Marinomonas mediterranea MMB-1: one gene and its partner. The protein of the gene in region 2 interacts with the protein of the main gene of each other region in a pairwise test. Links are inferred from orthologs where the notes say so. Each region holds a gene or a part of one and is shown on either strand. Other genes may lie near its edges.

What was found.
Region 1: the proteins of dnaE (region 2) and dnaQ interact in binary tests that used the Escherichia coli proteins (3 or more experiments, as listed by UniProt). The link is inferred for Marinomonas mediterranea MMB-1 from one-to-one orthologs.

What each region holds. Positions count from the first base shown.
Region 1 is NC_015276.1:3,103,520-3,111,341, forward strand. The notes cover bases 229-3,041. They hold dnaQ (DNA polymerase III subunit epsilon), read right to left. Parts: upstream 2,083-3,041; coding sequence 1,375-2,082; downstream 229-1,374. Other genes in these bases: MARME_RS14225 (ABC transporter ATP-binding protein), read left to right, coding at 229-708; MARME_RS14230 (hypothetical protein), read left to right, coding at 1,030-1,305; rnhA (ribonuclease HI), read right to left, coding at 2,087-2,530; MARME_RS14245 (class I SAM-dependent methyltransferase), read right to left, coding at 2,527-3,041. Outside these bases: more of MARME_RS14225, read left to right, coding at 1-228; more of MARME_RS14245, read right to left, coding at 3,042-3,267; gloB (hydroxyacylglutathione hydrolase), read left to right, coding at 3,352-4,128; MARME_RS14255 (lytic transglycosylase), read left to right, coding at 4,229-5,944; transcriptional regulator GcvA, read right to left, coding at 6,040-6,951; MARME_RS14265 (DEAD/DEAH box helicase), read right to left, coding at 7,076-7,822. UniProt on the Escherichia coli protein: DNA polymerase III is a complex, multichain enzyme responsible for most of the replicative synthesis in bacteria. The epsilon subunit contain the editing function and is a proofreading 3'-5' exonuclease.
Region 2 is NC_015276.1:1,291,480-1,300,548, forward strand. What follows is about bases 2,718-6,777. They hold dnaE (DNA polymerase III subunit alpha), read left to right. Parts: upstream 2,718-3,106; coding sequence 3,107-6,577; downstream 6,578-6,777. Other genes in these bases: rnhB (ribonuclease HII), read left to right, coding at 2,718-3,009; accA (acetyl-CoA carboxylase carboxyl transferase subunit alpha), read left to right, coding at 6,688-6,777. In the rest of the region: 3-hydroxyacyl-ACP dehydratase FabZ, read left to right, coding at 1-311; lpxA (acyl-ACP--UDP-N-acetylglucosamine O-acyltransferase), read left to right, coding at 311-1,087; lpxB (lipid-A-disaccharide synthase), read left to right, coding at 1,244-2,383; more of rnhB, read left to right, coding at 2,398-2,717; more of accA, read left to right, coding at 6,778-7,635; tRNA lysidine(34) synthetase TilS, read left to right, coding at 7,823-9,069. UniProt on the Escherichia coli protein: DNA polymerase III is a complex, multichain enzyme responsible for most of the replicative synthesis in bacteria. This DNA polymerase also exhibits 3' to 5' exonuclease activity. The alpha chain is the DNA polymerase catalytic subunit.

The DNA of each region.
Region 1 (7,822 bases), 1.8 Mb from region 2 along the record:
ATTCCTGAGGGTAAGTTCACTGTAATCGTTGGGCCAAATGCGTGCGGCAAATCGACCCTTCTAAGAGCCTTAAGCCGATTATTACCCCCTCAAAAAGGTCAAATACTGCTCGATGGTGAAGACATTCATTCACTGACGACTAAAACCGTTGCTAAGCGCTTGGGCCTGTTACCACAAACAGCTACCGCACCCGATGGGATTAAAGTGACCGACCTTGTCGCGCGAGGCCGATACCCTCACCAAAAGTGGTTTCAACCATGGAGCGAAGAAGATCAACGAGCTGTGAACCTAGCGTTGGACGTAACAGACACGGCTCAGTTCGCCTCTCAACAGGTAGATCAGCTGTCAGGCGGGCAAAGGCAACGGGTCTGGGTCGCAATGGCATTAGCACAAGAAACGCCACTGCTGCTTCTAGATGAACCGACGACCTATCTAGACATCGCTCACCAAATCGAGCTATTAGATCTTTTTAAAGACCTTAATTTAAAAAACGGACGTACATTGGTTGCTGTGCTTCACGACCTCAATCACGCCTGTCGCTATGCTGATCATCTTATTGCGATGAAATCAGGACGCATCATCGCCACGGGCAACCCTAACGACATTGTCAACGAAACCCTTATCGAAAATGTATTTGGCTTGCGATCCGTCATCATAAAAGACCCTATTTCGGGTACACCGATGGTTGTCCCTAAGGGGAGATATTAGTTCTTCAATTTGCGTTAGGAAGCAAACAAATTGGCGACACTCGCCCCTCGCTTGCCGGTTTTTTCTCAGAAAGCGTCGATGTTTTTTCTTAGAAAGTAGCCTCTCTAAAAAAATTATAAAATCTAGGGAACGTTTCTTACGGTTAAGACACTTATTTAAGAGATCGCTTACCCAAAAAATAACCTATCTAGAAAGCGAGCAACAAAGAAGTGGTTATCATCAGATGCTCTGAGATAAATCGACTAATGCGGCGACCAAGCGCTAAGGCACCGTTTACCTCGTGAGGAAGAACCGTTATTTAATAAAGAACTGGAATCTATCGTGGATAATGCACCGATTGAACAGGTGTTTATTATAGAAAGCAAAAGCCACGCCATGGGATTGATGAAGGAAGCAGACAACTCTATGAGCTTTTTTGACCCGAACTGTAGCGTTGTTAGCGCGACGCCAGCGAATCGCGAGCAGCTTTATGCCTTAATGGATTTTATCCTGATGAAAGTACAACCCGATACAAGGCTGCCAATTTTTGCAACCGAGGTAAACACCCAACGCTCTCATGCTTTTCCGACTCAACAGACAACGAGAAACGCGTTATAAAGCGCGTTTCTCCGTCTTAAACACCAAATAGGACTCTGAAATAAAAAAGAAAAGCCTAAACTGTCGAGGTTAACTTCTCCAAAGAGACTGACCTGATTTTTTATCGATTAGGTCCAAACGCTCTTCATGAGCGGCCATTTCAGTCTCGTTCGCACGCAATACTTTTAACATAGGTCTATCTGGAGACAGTCTGCGAATCTCGCCCACATTGTCCGAATCGCCGCCTTCGCTACCGTCATTCATTGATAAGCCTAGACTGGTTTGCCCACCCGTCATAAGCAAATAAACATCTGCTAGGATTTCGGAGTCAAGCAGTGCGCCATGCAGTTCACGATGCGAATTATCTATGCCATAACGGCGGCACAATGCGTCCAAGTTGTTTTTCGCGCCCGGATGCTTTTTACGTGCAAAAACCAAGCTATCGAAGATTTCACAAACATCCCTTGTTTTAGGGAAGTTCCCAAGCATGGAGAATTCATGATCCATAAAGCCGACGTCAAAAGGTGCGTTATGAATAATAAGTTCCGCCCCTCGGATAAAGTCCAGAAACTCTTGGGCGATCTCATGGAAGCGCGGCTTATCAGCCAGAAACTCATTGCTGATTCCGTGAACCTGAAACGCTTCTTCTTCGACTTCTCTATCGGGGTTGATGTAAACATGAAAATGACGCTTGGTGAGCTTACGCCCAATCATCTCAACACACCCAATTTCAATAATTCGGTGGCCTTGTTTGGGGTCGATGCCCGTTGTTTCCGTATCCAGTACGACTTGTCTCATCTGTTTAGCCCTTCGCTCTCAACTCATCGATACCTTGGTTTGCTAATTGATCGGCAATTTCGTTGCCTTCAATGCCAGCATGGCCCTTTACCCACTTCCAAGTCACATCATGGCGCTGGCATTCGCTGTCTAAGCTCTGCCATAAATCTTGATTCTTAACGGGTTGTTTTGAAGCGGTTTTCCAACCTTTCTTCTTCCAGCCTGCTAACCATTGCGTAATACCTTTTTGAACGTAAGAAGAATCCGTATAAAGTGTCACAACACAAGATTCCTTTAACGCTTTCAAGCCTTCAATCGCACCCATTAATTCCATGCGATTATTAGTGGTATCGTGCTCACCGCCGCACATTTTTTTTTCGTGCTGCCCGAAGGTTAACCAAGCGCCCCACCCACCAATTCCGGGGTTCCCTTTACATGCGCCATCAGTATAGATTGTTACTTCTTTCAATCTGAAATCTCTTTTATTGTCGGTTTAGTGAGAGGCGTTACTCGAACACGAGCACCTCTCCATCTTGGTTTAATCGGTATAAATCGCTTTGTTTCTTTTGTGACTGTCAATATGTAAACACCACCAAATGGCAGCTTTAAAAATTTAAAATACTGACCAAGCCAGTGAAAGCGACTACGCCACTTATCTGACTGCACAGGTGGGGCATAGGAAATAAACTGGCGTTTCTCAAGTGTCAGTCCCGCCACTTTCAACCAATCCTCTAATCGAGCATGGCTAATAAAGCGACCACACCACGGGGCTTTTTTACGCTTAGAAAACACGCGCCTTATTCCCCACATACTCCATGGGTTAAACCCAACGATAATCAGCTTACCACTTGGTAAAAGCGTTCGCGCGGCCTCACGCAAATCATCATGAGGCTCAAGCGATACATCTAATGTGTGATGTAATACATGAAGATCAACGCCATCGCCCTCAAGCGGTAATTCACTTGAACGCGCAATGATGCTCGAATCCGGAGCGCCCAATTCTAACGTTGGAGCAATATGAAATGCCTCACGCATCCTATGGTTTGTAATATCGAGCGCTTTTAAAGGCGTTTGGATCGACAGGTAGTACCCTACGCCATGATCCATCTCTTCATTTATCGCCTGAATCTCTCGTTTTAGTAGCTGCTCACCAAGCGACGTTTGATACCACTGCTGGAAAAATTGTCTTGATTGGTCATCCAACATACAATATTGCTCTTTAGTGTTGTTATATGCACCTTATTTAAAGATGCGAGCTAATGCATAAGTTTAGTCGAGAGAAACAACAATATGACGATTTACCCGCTTCCCTCACTTGAGGATAATTATATCTGGTTAATCCAGGATAATGATAGTTCTGATGTTTGGGTCGTAGATCCTGGCGATGCCAAGCCGGTTCAAACACACTGTGCGAAGCACAATCTAACGATTAAAGGTATTATCGTTACTCATCATCACTGGGATCACACCAATGGTATTTTGGCGCTAAAATGCCAGTTTACCTGTCCCATCTATGGTCCAGAACATCTACATCCAAAATTGGTGTCCCACCCCGTTAAAGAAGGTGACACCGTCCGTATCTTTGACCTCGATTTAACGGTTTGGGAAACACCGGGACACACCTTAGACCATATTTGCTTTGTCAGCCAAGACGCTGACCACTCTCTTATCTTCTGTGGCGACACGGTTTTTAGAGGCGGATGTGGACGCTTAATGGAAGGCACTCCAGAACAAATGCACGCCTCACTTTCCAGAATCGGTACGCTTGCACCAGAAACCCTTATGTATGGCACGCACGAATATTCACTGGCCAATTATAAGTTCGCCAAGTCGTTGGAGCCAACTAATCAGCGACTGATCGACAGTGAGGCCTCTTGCCAAGAGCTAAGAGGGTTCGTCGCACCGACTCTTCCCACTACGCTTGAACTAGAACTGGCAACCAATCCATTTTTTAGATCCTCAGTACCCACTGTTGTCGACGCGGCTGCGCATCAATTAAATCAAACACCGGATTACACACCAGCAGGGGCATTTGCTCAAATTCGCAGAGCAAAAGACTTATTTTAGAAGATTTTTACCGCTATTTGAGCCAGTTGGCGTATTTTAGTTGACGTTCGCAACCAGCGAGATAAAATCTCGCTCACTTTAACCAAAAATTGTGCATTTCATGATCAAAAACATTTTAGGCGTATTCTTATTAAGCATATTACTTTCAGGTTGTCAGGGGCTCGTCAAAAAAGGCAACGATACAACCGAAAGCGAGCTGGCTAACGCGGAATCAAACACCGCAACGTCTGAAATAAACAATGCCAATATAGGTGGCACGGATACCGAAGCAGAAGGCTTGATTGACAGCGTTCCAACGGTCGCAGACAAGTCTGGCCCTGAAAGCGAAACTGAACAACAGGTTGACAAAGAAACCTCTCAACAACCTGAAGTTGCCGTAGAGCCAGCTAAGCCACTGCCTCCCAAAGACATTTGGGAGCGTATCCGAGCAGGATACGAACTTAACCTTGATGTTGATGAACCACGCCTTCGCTCACAACTTCGTTGGTACAGCTCACACCCCAATTATCTAACTCGCGTTTCAAAACGTGGCGAGCGTTATCTTTATTTCATCGTCGAAGAATTGGAAAAAGCCAATCTACCATTGGAAATTGCGCTTCTTCCGATTGTTGAAAGTGGGTTCGACCCATTTGGCTACAGCCATGGCCGAGCATCAGGCCCTTGGCAATTTATTCCATCAACAGGTCAAATCTATGGCCTTGACCAAAACTGGTGGTACGACGGTCGACGCGACATAACCTTGTCGACAAAAGCAGCAATCGCTTACTTAACTAAGCTAAGCCGAATGTTTGATGGCAACTGGTTACACGCACTAGCGTCTTATAACTCCGGTGAAGGCACCGTCATGCGTGCCATTCGTAAAAACAAAAAAGCAGGCAAACCGACTGATTTTTGGTCTCTCGACCTACCAAAAGAAACACGAGCCTACGTACCGAAACTACTGGCTCTCGCTAAGATCATTAAAGACCCTAAAAAATACAGCTATGAAACGTACTTCATCGCCAATAAGCCGTACTTTGAAGAGGTTAACATTGGCGGCCAGATTGATTTAGCGCAAGCCGCTAACATGGCTGACATTAGCATCGACGAGATCTATCTGCTGAACCCAGGATTCAACCAATGGGCCACTGCTCCAGACGGACCTCATCGATTATTGGTGCCTATTTCGAAAGCAAAAGAGTTCCGAACAAAACTGGCTTCGATTACCCCTAAAGACCGCGTTACATGGGTTCGTTATACCGTAAAAGCCGGTGATAACCTGCTAGGCGTTGCCAAATCCCACAATACGACCGTAGACGTCTTGCAGGATGTAAACAAAATTTCATCGTCACTTATCCGCGTTGGTCAGCAATTGATGATTCCTGTCGCGGGTAATAAGATCGAAAGCTATACATTGAGCTCTCATCAACGACTGCTTACTAAGCAATCTCGATCGCCTTCTAGAAGCAGAACAAAGCTTAACTATACCGTTCAAGCTGGCGACAGTTTGTGGAAGATAGCAAAACAGTACAACACAGATTCTAAGACGCTCGCGCGCTGGAACAGCATGGGACTAGGCGACCCACTTCACCCCGGTAAACGACTTGTCGTTTGGGTAAAAGCGAGCAACAAGGCGACCGCTAAAACCAACGGTCGTAAGAGTGTCATTAAGAAAGTTGTGTACACACTGCGCTCAGGCGACTCTCTTGCACGTGTCGCAAGCAAGTTCAAAGTGTCTTTAAATGATATCCGCAAATGGAACCCGAAGGTTTCCTCTAAAAAGTACGTACAGCCTGGCGATAAGGTGACGCTACTGGTGAACGTCGTTGGTGGGTAAAAGTCGCTAGAGCGATAAATAAGAGCACTTATTAGGGCGGCTTACATGAAGCAAGCAGCCCTAATAAGGCCAAAGCAGCCAAGCAGCACATCCGCCTACTTTTTACTTGCCTCAATATCCGCAACAACGTTTTCTTTTCGAGTTTCTTCCATCAACCATTCCTTAAACGCAGCCATCGCAGGTGTTACCGCGCGACGTTTTTCGTACACTAAGTAGAAGGAACGATTGGTTCTTAAATGATGATCGAACAGTAAAATCAGCTCACCCGATTTAATCTCTTCACTCAATAGCCCTGAGTCAGCAAGCGAAATCCCTAGCCCCTGAGCCGCAGCACCTGCGGTCAATGAACCACTTGATAACATCAGACCACGACGGAAAAACTTAGGATCAACGTCATTTTGCTTTAACCAATCATGCCACTCATCTCTGCGCTTACTGACGTGCAGCAAAGGATAAAAACGCATGTCTTCTGGCGTGTTGATTGGTTGATTCGGTTTAATGAGTTTTGGACTGCATACGGGTGCAAGTGAAATAGGTCGAAGGTAATGCACTTCGAGATCGTCCCATTCACCATTGCCGAAATAAATCGCCATGTCGATGTCTGAATTAGAGAGGCCAACCGCACCCATCGACGAGGTGATCTCCAATTCAATATCTGGATATTGAGCCTGAAACGATTCCATTCTCGGCATGAGCCAACGAGTCAAAAAGGCAGGCGCTACGGCAAGGCTCAGGTAACCGCCCTTTTGCGCACTCTTTAAATCGGCGGTCGCGCTTTCTAATTGCTCGAAGATGCTTTTAATTGGACCAATATACTGTTCTCCAGCTTCGGTCAAAATAACTTTTCGCTTCGTGCGCCTAAAAAGCTCAATCCCCAAAAAGCTCTCCAACCCTTTAATTTGGTGGCTAATTGCGGAAGGTGTCACGTTTAGCTCGTTCGCAGCACGATTAAAGCTTCCGTGACGTGCAGCCGATTCGAAGCATTTAAGTGAATTTAACGGGGGCAAACGATTAATAAACGTAACTCCTTAATGCGCATAACAAGACAAAATTGAAACAACATAATTCAATACAATTTGAATTGAGTATAGCTCACTTCACAATACAGGTACTTAGATTGAGAAAATTGGGCTAACTCTCATCATTATCGGCTGGATTGAGTTTTTTCTTAGGTAATTTAAACGGTTCAAAACCATCTTGACGATTATCATGCACGACGGTTTTTGATGACTTACGCTTAGCCTGACGGTTATCTGCTTTTTTAGGCTTCGCTTTTTGCCCTTTCCTATTCGCCGCTTTCGCCCCCGTTTTCTTCGCTTTTAATCCTTTAAAGCTTGGCTCCAAGCCTTCGACCTGCTCGGTCGTAAATTGTATTTTTAGGAACTCCTCAACCGCTTTAAAGTTGTACCAGTCTTTTGGCCCAACAAAGGTATAGGCGTCGCCCTTAAAGCCAGCACGACCTGTTCGACCGGTGCGGTGCACAAACTCTTCAGCGGGGTTTGGCACATCAAAGTTAAAGACATGCGATACCGCGGCGATGTCTAAACCACGAGAGGCAATGTCGGTGCTCACTAAGATTTGAAACTTACCACGAGAGAAGTTTTCCATGACGCTATTACGAGCGCTTTGGCTTAAATCGCCACTCAGCGCTTCTGAGGTATAGCCCCAGGATGTGACCAATTCAGACAAACGCACGGTATCTTGTTTGGTCGCGGTGAACACGATGCCTTGCTTTAATTCAGCATTAGACACAAGGTGCTTCAGCAACGCTTCTTTGTGATCTAAGTGATCACACAAGAATACGTGTTGAGAAATATCTTGGTGTTGATCGGTACCATGACCCACAGCAACACGAGAAGGCTCTCGTAATAGCTCTTC
Region 2 (9,069 bases):
CTTTCTTTAATGGCCATTTCCCTGATCATCCTGTTATGCCTGGTGTATTGATCATTGAGGCAATGGCACAGGCAGCTGGTGTGTTAGGTTTCAAAACAATGGATAAAACGCCAGAAGACGGTTCTATTTATTACTTTGTTGGGGCTGATAACACTCGTTTCAAAAGGCCTGTAGTGCCTGGAGACCGTCTCCAACTAGAAGCGAAAATCGTGACAGAGCGCCGTGGAATCTGGAAGTTCGAATGTAAGGCAACGGTCGAAGGTGAGCTAGCATGTTCAGCGACAATTTTGTGTGCTGATAGGAAACGATAGTGTCGATACACCCTACTGCGATTGTTGATAGTAAAGCTGAAATTGACTCAACTGTCGAGATTGGGCCGTTTTGTATTATTGGTCCCGATGTAACGATAGATGCAGGAACAGAGGTTAAATCTCATGTGGTTATTAATGGCCACACGATGATCGGTAAAGATAATGAAATTTATCAGTTCGCTTCGGTAGGAGAAGCGAATCAAGATAAAAAATACAAAGGTGAACCTACTCGACTGGAGATCGGGGATCGCAATGTCATTCGAGAGAATGCAACGATTCATCGTGGAACGGTTCAGGATAACGGCGTCACGACGATAGGTCATGGCAACTTATTCATGGCAAGTACTCATGTTGGGCATGACTGCATTGTTGGCGACAATAATATACTCGCTAATTATGCAGCGCTAGCGGGCCATGTTTTTGTTGGTGATTCTGTTATTCTTGGTGGATATACTGGTATACATCAATTTTGTCAGGTTAACTCGTACAGTATGTGTGGTATGGGGTCGATGGTGACCAAAGATGTCCCTAGGTACGTTATGGTTTCAGGAAACCCATGCAAAGCTCACGGTATGAACTTCGAGGGAATGCGTCGACGAGGAGTGCCTGCTGACGTGATTAAAGCGTTAAGGCATGTCTATAAAATTGTATATAAAAAGGGCTTAACGCATGAGCAAGCCTTATCTGATATTCAAAACAGTGTGTTTTTTGAGATCCCTGAAGTAATGGCGTTTGTTGATTCGATTAAAGCCTCAAATAGAGGCATCGTTAGATAAAATCGGTTTTTACTTTCAGCCCCGATGGTATATGGAGAGATGATAGTCTTCGACTCAAATCTCTCATAGTATAGATACCTCGGGGCTTTTTAATGCCTATCTTTAAATGCTATTTTTAGCCTTTCTTTCTATTAAATCGTTGCTTAAGGGGTGTCGGTGAAAAGGTTTGTCATTGTTGCTGGTGAGGCGTCAGGTGATATTTTAGGCGCGAGCTTAATTCAACATTTAAAAGAACTTTACCCTGACGCTCAGTTTGAAGGCATTGGGGGGCCGCTCATGATTCAAGAGGGGCTTTTAAGTTTATATCCGATGGATCGACTCTCAGTAATGGGATTAGTCGAAGTGTTGGGGCGTCTAAGAGAGCTACTCAAGATTAGAAAGCACCTCTTTAATCATTGTGTTGAGACTTGTCCAGATGCGTTCATAGGCATAGATTCACCGGATTTTAATCTTCCTCTTGAACGCCGATTAAGAAATAAAGCGATTAAGACAGTTCACTATGTTAGCCCTTCAGTGTGGGCGTGGCGTCAGAAACGCATATTCAAAATCAAGAAATCTGTCGACTTGATGTTAGCCTTGTTTCCATTTGAAACGGGAATATACAAACAACATAATATCCCCGTGACGTGTGTTGGTCATACACTTGCGGATGAGATTCCACTTCATTCTGATAAAGTGCAGGCTCGCTTAGAGCTTGGCATTGACCTGGTAGACCATGAGCCTGTATTTGCCATTTTGCCGGGTTCTCGAAGAGGAGAGGTCGCGCGACTTGCCCCATTATTTGCTGAAACAATGAAACAGTTAAAGCAGGTTTGTCCTGATGCTAAATTTGTTCTGCCAGCAGCGAATGACGATCGTCGTAACCAAATCGAAGGCGTTCTTAGAGAGGCTGATATAGACGCACTTGTTGTAGATGGCCAATCGCGTACTGTGATGGCTGCAAGTGATGCGATATTATTGGCATCCGGTACTGCGGCGTTGGAAGCCATGCTGGTTAAGCGCCCAATGGTGGTTGCGTACCGATTTACGAAATTGACGTATGCAATTATGTCGCGGATGTTGAAGGTTCCATACGTATCATTGCCAAATTTATTAGCTAACCAAATGCTCGTTCCTGAGTTACTTCAAGACGACGCAACACCTGAGAATTTAGCCAATCATTTAATCGAAACGTGGGAGCATTTTTCTGAAGATGAGAGCGTTAGAGCGACCTATCTAAGTTTACATCACACGTTAAGGTTGAATGCTGGCGAAACTGCCGCCTTGGCGGTTCAGCATTTAATTGAAAAAAAATAATACCGGAGAAATGAGTGAGCATTGCTGCGCCTTTTGTGAGTGATCTTTATTTTGGGCATTTAGTTGCCGGCGTTGATGAAGCTGGACGTGGCCCTTTGGCGGGTGACGTTGTGGCCGCGGCTGTTATTCTTGATCCCGACCTAACCATTGACGGATTAAACGACTCAAAGAAATTATCAGAGAAGAAGAGGGAGCGTTTATATTCACAAATAATAGAAAAAGCCCTGTCATTCTCGATTGCTCGAGCCAGTGTTGCGGAAATCGATGAGCTGAATATTTTACACGCAAGTATGTTAGCGATGACCCGAGCGGTAAACAGTTTACCTGTACCCGCAGAACATGCGTTAATCGACGGCAATCGTATTCCTTTAGATTTGAAGTGCCCGGCGGAAGCAGTGGTAAAAGGCGATGCGAGACATCAAGCGATTGCAGCGGCCTCAATACTTGCGAAAGTAACAAGAGATCGAGAGATTGTGCTTATGGCTGAAAAGTACCCAGAATATGCGTTTGAAAAACATAAAGGTTACCCCACGGCAGTGCATTTGGACGCGATTAAGCAACACGGTGTTTGTGAAATACATCGAACCAGCTTCGGCCCAGTGAAACGGGCGCTTGACGGCTGTTGATAGGGTATTTTTAGCGAGTGTGACTGACCGCAAGGCCAGCGTATTTTTGTCAGTGAATATGATATATATCTGAACTATTTTTTTTAAGGTAGGTTAAATGTCTTCTTTTATACACCTAAGGCTACATACAGAGTTTTCTCTTGTAGATGGCCTAGTTAAAGTTAAAGGGCTGCTTGGTGAAACTGAAGCTCAAAAAATGCCTGCTGTTGCGATCACTGATGAAAATAACCTGTGTGGTTTTGTCCGTTTCTACAAAGGTGCAATGGACAAAGGCATTAAACCAATTTGTGGCGCGGATGTCATTTTAGAAGAGCAGGGAGAGGTAGAAGTCCGCACTCGTCTTACTTTGTTGGCAATGTCGAATAAAGGTTATAAAAATGTCATAGAAGTTATTTCTAAAGGCTATCAGCTAGGGCAGCATGAAGGTCGGCCAATTGTACAAAGAGCTTGGGTTGAGGAACATAGTGAAGATGTAATCGCCCTGTCGGGAGGCGTTCAAGGGGATATTGGCTTCCTTTTGAGTAAATACAAAACGGAAGAGGCAAAAAAATACCTAGACTACTGGATGTCTGTTTTTCCTGATCGTTTTTATTTAGAAATGGAACGTACCGCGAGGGCGGGAGAAGAAGACTATATTCATACCGTTATTCCGCTAGCGTCGGAAGCCTCTTGTCCTGTTGTGGCAACAAATGACGTGCGTTTTTTGAAAAAAGAGGATTTTGAGGCACATGAAGCGCGAGTATGTATTCACGATAGTGTTACGTTAGATGATCCTCGCCGAAAGCGTCGCTATTCCGAAGAGCAGTACTTCAAAAGTGCGGCTGAGATGGAAGCTGTTTTCGAAGACATTCCTGAAGCTCTTGAGAATACGGTGGAAATCGCAAAACGCTGTAATGTTGACGTTTTGTTGGGTAAGTACTTCCTCCCAGATTACCCCGTGCCTGATGGCATGACAATGGATGACTTTTTTAATGAGCTTTCTCATAAAGGTCTGCAAGACCGTTTAGAGGTCCTTATCAAAAAAGATGGCGACCGTATCGCCAACAGAAGACAAGAATACCTTGATCGACTTGATTTTGAGCTCAACATTATTAATCAGATGGGGTTTCCTGGTTACTTCCTGATCGTAATGGATTTCATTCAATGGGCTAAGGACAATGATATTCCTGTAGGCCCAGGACGGGGTTCTGGTGCTGGATCTTTAGTTGCATATGCGCTTAAAATCACGGATCTAGATCCGTTGGAATACGATCTTCTTTTCGAACGATTCTTGAACCCAGAACGTGTTTCTATGCCTGACTTTGATATCGACTTTTGTATGGAAAATCGAGACAAGGTTATTGATTATGTTGCGCGTACGTACGGTCGTGATGCGGTATCTCAAATTATTACCTTTGGTGCGATGGCGGCTAAGGCGGTGGTTCGTGACGTTGCTCGTGTTCAAGGTAAGCCTTACAGCCTAGGTGATAAACTATCTAAATTGATACCGTTTGAAATTGGTATGACCTTGAAAAAGGCGCTAGAAGAAGAACCTGCGTTAGTTGAGTTTATTGAAGGTGATGAAGAGGCTGCCGACGTAATGGAAATGGCCTTTTCTCTTGAAGGCGTTGTTCGTAACTTTGGTAAACATGCGGGTGGTGTGGTTATCGCGCCAACCAAATTAACGGATTTTGCGCCGCTCTATTGTGAAGAAGATGGTAGCGGTTTGGTCACCCAATATGACAAAAACGATGTTGAGGAAGCGGGTCTCGTTAAGTTCGACTTCTTAGGACTAAAAACGCTAACTGTTGTAGATTGGGCGCTGGGTAATATTAATGCACTTCACGCCAAAGAAGGTAAGCCGCCACTTGATATCGCTTTAATAGATCTTGAGGACAAATCCACCTACGATCTGTTACAACGCGCTGAGACGACCGCGGTATTTCAGCTGGAATCGCGAGGAATGAAAGAGCTGATTAAAAAGCTTTTGCCATCACGATTCGAAGATATTATCGCATTGGTTGCCTTGTATCGTCCGGGGCCATTGGGGTCGGGCATGGTGGACGACTTTATAAACCGTAAGCACGGACGCGCAGAGCTGGCGTTTCCGCATCCAGACTATCAACATGATGACCTCATTCCTGTGCTGGAACCCACCTATGGCATTATCTTGTATCAAGAACAGGTAATGCAGATTGCGCAGGTATTGGCAAAGTTCTCGCTTGGTGGAGCAGACTTGCTTCGTCGAGCAATGGGTAAGAAAAAGCCTGAAGTAATGGCAGAGCAGCGCCTGATTTTTATGGAAGGCGCAGCAAAAAATAATATTGATAAAGACCTTGGCGGTAACATCTTCGATTTGATGGAGAAGTTTGCTGGATACGGTTTTAACAAATCTCACTCCGCCGCTTATGCTTTGGTGTCGTATCAGACAGCATGGTTAAAAAATCATTACCCTGCGCCGTTTATGGCGGCGGTACTTTCTGCCGATATGCAGAATACCGATAAGATCGTTATTTTCATTGAAGAGTGTCGGGCTATGAAGCTGACACTTGAGCTTCCTAACGTGAATGAGTCGGTTTATAAATTTACCGTTAACGAAGCCGGTGCTGTTGTTTATGGCTTAGGTGCCATTAAAGGGGTGGGCGAGGGGCCAATTGAAGCGATTGTTGAAGCTAGACAAGACGGCCCGTTCGAACACATTTTCGATTTCTGTCAGCGTGTGGGTCGAAAAGTAAATAAACGTGTTATGGAAGCATTGGTCCGCTCTGGCGCATTTGACACGATCGGCCCAAATAGAGCGACATTGTTTGCAAGCATTGATGAGGCACTAAAACGTGCTGATCAAAATGCTAAAAACGAAGATGCAGGCATGATGGATTTATTTGGCGTCGCCGTCGAAGAGTCTACTGAAAACGCCTATGACGAGATAGGCATTCAACATGAGTGGGCTGGCCGTCAGCGCCTAGACGGCGAAAAGGATACATTAGGTCTTTATGTGACGGGTCACCCAATCGACGACTATGAAAAAGAACTTCGTCGCTTTGTTCGTTCTAGAATTGTTGATATTCAGCCTAAGCGCGATACTCAAGTATTGGCTGGTTTGATTGTAGATATGCGTGTTACTAAGAGTAAGCGTGGCGGAAATATTGCCTTCATGACATTGGATGACCGTTCTGCTCGAATAGAAGTAACGGTTTTTCCTGATAACTATGAGACGTTTAAAAGCGTGATGTTGGCTGACGAAGTTGTTGTAGTTGAAGGTGAAGTCAGTATTGACGAATTCCGAGGCGGTCAAAAGGTGATTGCTCGCAATGTGTTGAGTATGGCTCAGGCGCGTGTTCGATATGTTGAGGCGCTTCGAATTGATTGGAAAGAAACGAATATTACACCGTCAGATATTGCCCAACTGGCGCAAAAGATGGCACCGTATAAGGGGGATGGATGTGATGTTGTTATTGGTTTCGACACAGATCAGGCTCTTGGTGATGTTCGTCTGGGGCCCGCGTGGAAAATTCGCCCAGATGATGAATTAATTCACGAGTTACAGAAACAATACGGTAAACAAAATGTGCAGTTGGTGTATACTTAGCCCCATTTTAGAATTTCTATAATACGCACAGCGGATATCGCGTGTGAAAAGGGTGCTTGTGAAGCGGGTATCCGATAAAATTACGACAAACAAATAGTAGTGTATTTATAATGAATCTAGATTATTTACCTTTTGAGCAGCCGATTGCTGAGCTCGAACAGAAAATTGAAGAGTTACGATTGGTCGGAAACGACAATGAGCTGAATATTAGTGATGAGATCAGTCGTTTAGAAGATAAAAAGATCGCATTGACTCAGAGTTTATTTAGTAATCTTGGCGCATGGGAAGTTTCACAATTAGCTCGTCACCCAAAGCGCCCTTACACGTTAGATTACATTAAACACGCTTTCACTGATTTTGAGGAAATGCACGGCGACCGTCATTATGCGGATGATCGCGCCATTGTTGGTGGTATCGCTCGTCTAGATGGCCGTCCTGTTATGGTTATCGGGCATCAGAAAGGTCGTGAAGTTAAAGAGAAAGTCTTGCGCAACTTTGGTATGCCTCGCCCTGAGGGATATAGAAAAGCATTGCGTTTGATGGAGACGGCTGAACGTTTCAAAATGCCAATAGTGACATTGATTGACACACCTGGAGCCTACCCTGGCATTGGTGCCGAGGAACGTGGTCAAAGTGAAGCCATTGCATACAATTTAGCGGTCATGTCTCGACTTAAAACACCTATTATTTCGACGGTAATCGGCGAAGGTGGTTCTGGTGGCGCATTGGCTATCGGTGTGTGTGACGAGCTTATGATGCTTCAATACGGCACTTACTCTGTTATTTCTCCGGAAGGTTGCGCATCCATTCTTTGGAAAAGTGCTGAGCGTGCATCGGACGCAGCGAAAGCAATGGGCATTACCGCTGACAGATTGAAAGAGCTTGGGCTGGTGGATACTATTATCCAGGAGCCTCTTGGTGGCGCTCATATCAATCATGAATCTATTGCACAGAGTTACAAAGAGAACGTACTAGAAGCGTTAGACAGAATGGAAGCTTTGTCTGAAGATGAACTTCTTGAACGCCGCTACAAGCGACTTATGGCATACGGGCTTTAATACAACTGAGATCTTTGCACGACGACAGCATGCAAAGGCTTAAAGCTCAGTAGTCTAGCTTTTCATATTTAGTAGGATTGCTAGTCGGTTTGTCTTTTGAAAACCTCTCATTTACTCTGATATAGAGAACAAATGAGAGGTTTTTTTGTGTTTTTCTCTGGAGCAATTAAATTTTTGGTTGGGTTGAATGGCTGTGTTGACGCTGGATCTTAATGCTTTAAAGCAATTTTTACCGAGAGAAAACAATCGTGCCGTAACGATTTGGGTTGCCTATAGCGGCGGTTTGGATTCTGAAGCATTATTGCATTTGGTTGCGTCAGAGTTGGAATCAATCGAGTCTTTGTATAAAGGTATTCGGTTAAGCGCGATTCATGTTCATCATGGCGTGAGCGAACATGCAGATTCATGGGTGGAGCATTGTAAAACATCGTGCGCGGCGTTAGGAATTCCACTCATTGTCGAAAAGGTAGTGATCGAGGGCGTTGCATCGTTTGAAAACGCTGCCAGAGAGGCGCGATATGAAGTCTTTAGAAAACACCTTCAAATGAATGATATTCTTCTTCAAGCCCATCATGCCAATGATCAAGCAGAAACCGTATTGTTTCGTTTGGAACGTGGTACTGGCTTGAAGGGTCTTGGTGGCATCCCATCTAGTCGTCCTCTAGCGGATGCTATTATTTATCGTCCTTTGCTCAATTGTTCTAGGTTTCATATCGAACAGTATGCCTATTCATGCAATTTGAAGTGGATTGAAGACGAGTCCAATCAAGATCAGGCTTATCGACGGAATTTTTTACGACATAGCGTGATCAACCCATGGCAAAATAATAATCCAGATATCTCGATTAGGTTGGCGGCCAATGCGTCACGTATTCAAAAAGAATGGCAGGTAGTGTCTCGTTTAGTCGGTCAAGCGCTAAACTCTATGTGTAACGACGACGGTAGTCTGGACTTGAACTTATTACCTGAAGATGAACAGAGTTATTGGATTTCTGCGTATTTAAATAAAAAGAACATTTCTTTTACGTCCCCTCAAACACAGGCTCTGATGGGCATGTTGTTTTCGAATGTTGGAAAACAGCCAGAATATGTGGGAGCGTATTTTCGGCTAGCGAGAAGGGCCCATCGCTTGTACGTATTACCATTAGATAGGGCGCCGCTTCTAGGCAAGTTAACGCCTAACGAATGGTTCAATTGTGCATTCGGGCGTATCAAGGTAACTTGCGCCTTAGAACGTGGAGAAAGTCCGTTAGAGCTTAGAGAAAGGCCGAAAGGACAGGTGCTTGAATTGAAAAATGGATTACATCGCCCCCTTAAAAAATGGCTTCATGATCAGAAAATACCAACGTGGTGGCGAGATCATCTGCCTTACATATATCAAGAGGGTACACTCGTTGCGATTGGCGACCTATGGTGTCACCCCGATTGGAACGG